Linked DNA regions of Limibacter armeniacum. The protein of the gene in region 1 interacts with the protein of each later gene in a pairwise test. Links are inferred from orthologs where the notes say so. Each region holds a gene or a part of one and is shown in the gene's direction. Other genes may lie near its edges. The genes, in order: priA and V6R21_RS28750.

Evidence for each region.
Region 2: the proteins of priA (region 1) and V6R21_RS28750 interact in binary tests that used the Escherichia coli proteins (3 or more experiments, as listed by UniProt). The link is inferred for Limibacter armeniacum from one-to-one orthologs.

Annotation. Positions count from the first base shown.
Region 1 is NZ_JBAJNO010000008.1:219,881-223,308, forward strand. What follows is about bases 97-3,192. They hold priA (replication restart helicase PriA), read left to right. Parts: upstream 97-425; coding sequence 426-2,960; downstream 2,961-3,192. Other genes in these bases: tsaB (tRNA (adenosine(37)-N6)-threonylcarbamoyltransferase complex dimerization subunit type 1 TsaB), read left to right, coding at 97-339. In the rest of the region: more of tsaB, read left to right, coding at 1-96.
Region 2 is NZ_JBAJNO010000009.1:2,629,223-2,632,339, reverse strand. Bases 13-2,797 are described here. They hold V6R21_RS28750 (single-stranded DNA-binding protein), read left to right. Parts: upstream 13-1,053; coding sequence 1,054-1,542; downstream 1,543-2,797. Other genes in these bases: gldE (gliding motility-associated protein GldE), read left to right, coding at 1,627-2,797; mutY (A/G-specific adenine glycosylase), read left to right, coding at 13-954. In the rest of the region: more of mutY, read left to right, coding at 1-12; more of gldE, read left to right, coding at 2,798-3,006. UniProt on the Escherichia coli protein: Plays an important role in DNA replication, recombination and repair. Binds to ssDNA and to an array of partner proteins to recruit them to their sites of action during DNA metabolism. Acts as a sliding platform that migrates on DNA via reptation.

The DNA of each region.
Region 1 (3,428 bases):
ATGATTGATGCCCGCCGAATGGAAGTTTATACGGCATTGTATGATACAGCTTTGAATGAAACGGAGAAAGTACATCCAAAGGTGATGGACGAGACCTCTTTCAAGGAAGAATTGGATAAACAGCCAATCGTGTTTTTTGGAAATGGAGCTGATAAGTGCAAAGAAGTATTGGCACATGAAAACAGCACTTTCCTAGACGGTATTGTTCCTTCTGCTAAACATGTAGGGACATTGGCTGCTGAGAAATTTGCCAAAGAGGAATTTGAGGATGTGGCCTATTTTGAGCCATTCTACCTGAAGGAATTCCGAATGACCAAACCGAAGAAGAAAAGTTTATAATAAAGAAGCTGGATGCTGGAACATAGAAGCTAGAAAAAGCCTATTATCTTCTCTATGTTCTAGCTTCTTGTCTCTAGTCTCTAACTATGGACCTCGAACTGACTAGCGAACCAACACTTTTTGTGGAAGTACTACTTCCAGTGCCTATTCCGGGCACATTTACATACCGAGTACCGGTTGCCATGAATGACCTTGTTCAGAAAGGCGTACGGGTATTGGTAGAGTTTGGTGCACGCAAACTGCATACAGGTATCATTGCTGATATCCACAATCGACCTCCAAAAAACTATCAGGCAAAATACCTGCTGGACTTACTGGATGACTCACCAACAGTCAATGAGCTTCAGTTAAAGTTTTGGAACTGGATGGCTCAGTACTACGTGGCAACACCCGGTGAAGTAATGAAAGCTGGGTTGCCGGCAGGCCTAAAGCTGAGTAGTCAATCCCGTATTCAGCTAAGACCAGAGTTTGATATTGAGGAAGCGCTGGATTTGGAAGTGCTTTCGGATAAAGAACTTAGGCTGTTGCGTTCTTTGGAACAGGAAGATTCTATTCCTTATGAACAGGCAGCCGATATTTTGGAGGTAAAGAATCCTTATTATATCGTCAAGGAACTGGTTCGGAAAGAAGCGATTCTATTGTTTGAGGCAGTAAAGGACAAGTATAAACCTAAGACTAAGAAGAAACTTAGGTTGAATCCTATATTTCTGGAAACAGAAGAAGGACTGGAACAACTATTTGCTTCTTTGGGAACTAAGCAAAAGGCCAAGCAGGAAGAGGTATTGATGAAATTCCTGATGATGGTGCCTGTTCTAACCAATCCAGCATCCAATGAGGAAGGGATTGATAAGAAAGAGTTGCTGGAAGGAGGAACAAGTCAGGTTTCTGCCAGTTCATTGACCACCCTGATCAGGAATGGTATATTAGAAGAGTTTGAGTTTATTGTTTCCCGCTTTGAAGAAGATGAATATAGCGCTACCCGTTATCAGGATGCTGAAGTAAAACTGTCAGAAGCACAGCAGGCAGCGGAAAGTCAGGTGCTAGGTTATTTTGAGGAGAAGGATATTGTCCTTTTTCATGGGGTGACTGGAAGTGGTAAAACGGAAGTTTATATAGAGCTGATAAAAAAGGTACTGGATAGTGGCTCACAGGTATTATTTCTGTTGCCTGAGATTGTACTGACAGCCCAAATGGTGGTCCGCTTGAAAAAAATCTTCGGGGATTTACTCGGGGTTTACCATTCCAAGTTTTCGGATAACGAGCGGGTTGAGGTTTGGAAAGGAGTGGCAGATGGTCGCTATCAGGTGGTAGTTGGGGTACGTTCGTCTATCTTTTTGCCTTTTGAAAACCTTGGTCTGATAGTGGTGGATGAGGAGCATGAGCCTTCTTACAAACAGTATGACCCTGCACCTCGTTACAATGCCCGAGATATGGCATTGGTACTGGCACAGATGCACAAAGCCAAAGTGGTTTTGGGATCGGCAACGCCTTCTGTGGAGTCATTTTACCATGCCTTGAATGGTGCTTATGGTTTGGTGCAACTCAAAAAGCGATTTGGTGATGCTCAGTTGCCTGAAGTGACGTTGGCAGACCTTAAACTGGAACGCAAGCGCAAAACCATGAAGGAAGATTTTTCTTCTGTATTGCTCGAACAGGTGCGTAATTCTATCAATGAGCATAAGCAAGTGATCTTGTTTCAGAACCGTCGTGGGTATGCGCCTTATGTGATGTGTGAGGATTGTAGCTGGATTCCGACCTGTCCAAGCTGCTCGGTAAGTTTGACTTACCATATTCATCGTAACCAGCTACGTTGCCACTATTGTGGACATTCGGAAGCAGTGCCTAAAAGCTGTGTACAGTGTGGCTCTACCAAGATTAGGACAATGGGCGTTGGTACACAAAAGCTGGAAGAGGATATCAAGTTCCTGATTCCTGAAGCTAGGGTACAGCGACTTGATCAAGATACCACAAGGAAAAAATACGGATACCAACAGATTATTCAGGATTTCGAACAGCGTCACATTGATATTCTGGTCGGAACACAGATGGTCAGTAAAGGACTTGATTTTGATCATGTAAACCTAGTCGGTGTATTTGATATCGACCGGATGCTGAACTTCCCTGACTTCCGTGCAGAAGAACGTACGTTTCAGATGCTAACGCAGGTAAGTGGTAGGGCAGGGCGAAAAAAAGACAAGGGACTGGTTGTGATTCAAACGAATAATGTAAAGCAAACGATCCTGCATAAAGTAGCCCGTGCAGATTATGAAGCCTTTTTCCGGAAAGAAATAGAGGAACGCAAGCAATATCATTATCCACCATTTACAAGACTGATCAAATTGTCTGTGAAAGCAGAGGATCGTGATAAGGCTTCAGCAGCGGCTGGACTGCTGGCAAGAGAACTGGTTAAGAAATTGGGTGCAAAAAGGGTTTTGGGTCCGCAGGAACCTGTCATCAACAAGATTCGAAACCATTACCTGATGGATATTTTGGTCAAGCTGGAACGCCAAAAAGTAAATCCACAAAAAGTAAAAGAGATCATCAGGGAAGTACTTGGTGAGTTGGATGGTGACAGACAGTTCAGAAAGGTATATGTCAATATTGATGTTGATCCAGTTTAGATAAAAACATAACTTTGAATAGTGCAAAATGAGGTTTTTATCAAATTGTTAATATAAAAGCCATTTCAGATAGGTATTCACATTTAGTTGGGATACCTATTTTTTTAACTATTTGTAGACTGCAACCCGTTTAAATGTTTAATTTATAGGATATTTCACTACTTTTTAAGCTATTTTAACTGATGTTTATCTGTTGGGATTCACTTCCATTAATCTTCCTTTGCTTCCATTAATACTGTTGTTTAAACTAAAAATACAATGATTGCGTCTTTTATTAGGTGATCAGCCAATACAAAAAAAGGGACAGCCACCCTTTAAAGTACAACTATCACGACTTACTATAGTCGTAACCATTTTATCTCAGCTAAAGTCTCATTTCCTCGTTAGCCGGAAAACAGTTGTCCGACAAACTAATGATTTGATTCCCCCTGCTAGACATGCTATGCGGGCAGGGAGCGGGCAATTATT
Region 2 (3,117 bases), on another replicon or contig:
CAAGGGCTACCTTACTATGAGCGGTTTGTAGCTCAATATCCGACAGTCAAAGACTTTGCGGCGGCTCCACAAGATGAAATCCTGCGTTTATGGCAAGGGTTGGGCTATTACTCGAGAGCGAGAAATATGCATACGACAGCAAACCACATTGTTGATGAACTGGGAGGTACATTTCCGACATCATACAAAGAACTTTTAAAGCTAAAGGGTGTTGGTAAATATACAGCGGCAGCTATTGCTTCATTTGCCTTTAAGGAAAAAGTAGCCTCAGTGGACGGAAATGTGTACAGGGTTTTGTCTCGTGTATTTGGTATGGCTGATGATATTGCTAGTCCAAAAGGACAGCAGGCATTTTCAGAATTAGCGAATTCATTAATTTCTGAAGAACATCCTGACCTTTTTAACCAAGCTTTAATGGAGTTTGGAGCAATTCAATGTACTCCTGCTAACCCGAACTGCATGTTTTGTCCGTTTGCTCAAGAATGTGTAGCAAGATCAAATGGAGAACAGAGTAGTTTTCCTGTCAAAACAAAAAAGGTAAAGGTAAAAAAGCGTTTTCTTCATTACCTTGTCTTTGAACATAAAGGGATGCTCTTAATGAAACAGAGAAAAGGTAAGGACATATGGCAGGGTTTGTTCGATTTCTACCTGATTGAGAGGGATAAATTTCTTACATTTGATGCCTTAATTTCATCACTTTCTAGTGATGAAATATGGGGAACTGGTTTGTTAGAAACGGCGATGGATAATAATGTAAAAGAATCGCCTGATTTTAAGCATATATTGACCCACCAACGGCTATCCGTTCGTTTCTTTAAGGTTGAATTACCGAATGCAGAAAAACTACAGGAACTATCAAATCATTTGGGAATGAGTGTTTTATCAATAGATGAGGTAAATGATAGTCCGAAACCGATCCTGATTGAGAATTATTTGAAAGAATATATTTATTAAGTATTTTGTTTTAGTGATAGAAGCCTATTTATTCTTGGATTAAGCAAAGGATTTTTACCTTTAGTACCAAATAGATAGGAAATTCATAAACATAAAATTATGGCTAACGGAGTAAATAAAGTAATACTAGTAGGTAACCTAGGAAGAGACCCAGAAGTAAGACACCTTGAAAGCGGCACTTCAGTTGCTACGTTTCCAATTGCGACGACTGAATCATATACAGATCGTGATGGAAACAAGCAGTCTATGACAGAGTGGCATAATATTGTTCTTTGGAGGGGCTTGGCAACAGTTGCTGAAAGATATCTGAAAAAAGGAAGCAAAATTTATGTTGAAGGTAGACTCACTACACGCTCTTATGAAAAAGATGGTGTTACCCGTTATGTAACTGAAGTTGTAGGAAGAGACATGGTTATGTTAGATAACCGTACAGAAGGAGGCAGTAGCATGCCTGGCTATGAGCCACCAATGAACGAGCCGGCTATGGGTGGTTCTTCAAATGTTTCTCCAGTTTCAACTTCAACTGAAAGCACTTCATCTGGAAGTGATTCACTTGGAGGTGATGATCCTGATGATTTACCGTTCTGATTTTTTATATTTCAGGAAAATGGTATGCTTTTATCTCTGAAGTATACCATTTTCCAATATATGTTTAACTAAACTGTTAAAGCTTTGGCTGACACGATTGATGGTGATTCGGTCCAGCAGTTGATGTTCCTGATGACGAGCATGCTGTCCGATCTACCTTATTTTAGTATCCTGATCACCTTATTTCTCCTATTGTTATCAGGATTAATATCAGGGTCTGAAGTTGCCTATTTCTCCCTTACCGCTGAGCAGATTAAACGCTGTAAAAACAGTGAGGATGCTACTGAAAAGCGGGTTTTTAAACTATTGCAAAATCCAAAAGACCTTCTGGCTACAGTACTGATTCTGAATAATCTAGTCAATGTAGCTATTGTTACACTCTCCACTTATATTTCATGGGATATAGCAAGCAAGATGGGTATGGAAAAAGATGCCCCTATCATCTTGTTTTTCATGACAGTTGTTGTCACGGCAGCGGTGGTGTTTTTTGGAGAGATTGTACCAAAAGTTTATGCTTCTCAGCGAAATCTGCGTTTTGCAAAGCAAGTGTCAGGCATTATATCAGCAGCAATTACAATGCTTAGCCCTATGGCATCAGGGTTAACCTTTTTGGGTGATTTTGTAGAAAAACTACTTAAAAAGAAAAAGAAGATTGAGGTATCAGTCAATGAACTTAATGAGGCTGTAGAAATTGTGACAGCTTCCGAAGATACAATCAATGCTGAAGAGATTCTGAAAGGAATTGTAAACTTTGGTTCCATGAGTGTGAAGCAAATTATGCAGTCACGAATGGACATTGAAGCAATTGATATCTCGATGGATTATCACCATGTAATGGATAGGATCAATAAGAGTGGTTACTCGCGAATCCCAGTTTTTGTGGATAGTATTGATAATATACATGGTATCTTGTACATCAAAGACCTCCTCCCCTACTTGGATGAGGAAGAGCATTTCAAATGGCAAGATAAAGTGAGGAGAGATACATTCTTCATTCCTGAAAACAAGAAAATAGATGAGTTGCTTAGAGACTTTCAGGAGAAGCGTGTTCATATAGCCATCATCGTTGATGAATATGGAGGAACAACCGGACTAGTCACACTTGAAGATATCATTGAGGAAATTGTTGGTGAAATCAATGATGAGTTTGATATGCCGGATGAAATGGGGTATAAAAAACTTAGTGATGCTAAGATGGTGTTTGATGGTAAAACATCTTTGCTTGATTTCTGTAAGGTAACAGGTGTTGACCCTGAAATAATGGGTGAAGCTAAAGGAGTGAGTGAGTCGTTGGGAGGTTTGATGCTGGAGTTGTTCCGGAAAATGCCTAACACAGGAGAGCAGGTTAGTTTTTCCAATCTAATATTCAAGGTAAAAGCCGTTGATAAGAAAAGAATAAAGATGATTGAAGTGACTTTCAAGGACAGGGTAACCAAAACATCTAAAGCAAAGGTGCATGGATAAATAGCCTTGATAAATTTAATCCAAAAGCCACAGGCACAGTTTTCGATGCCTGTGGCTTTATTTATTTTATAAAAACAGGGTTTTAATATCTTTGTAGAGTTAAGGAGCTGA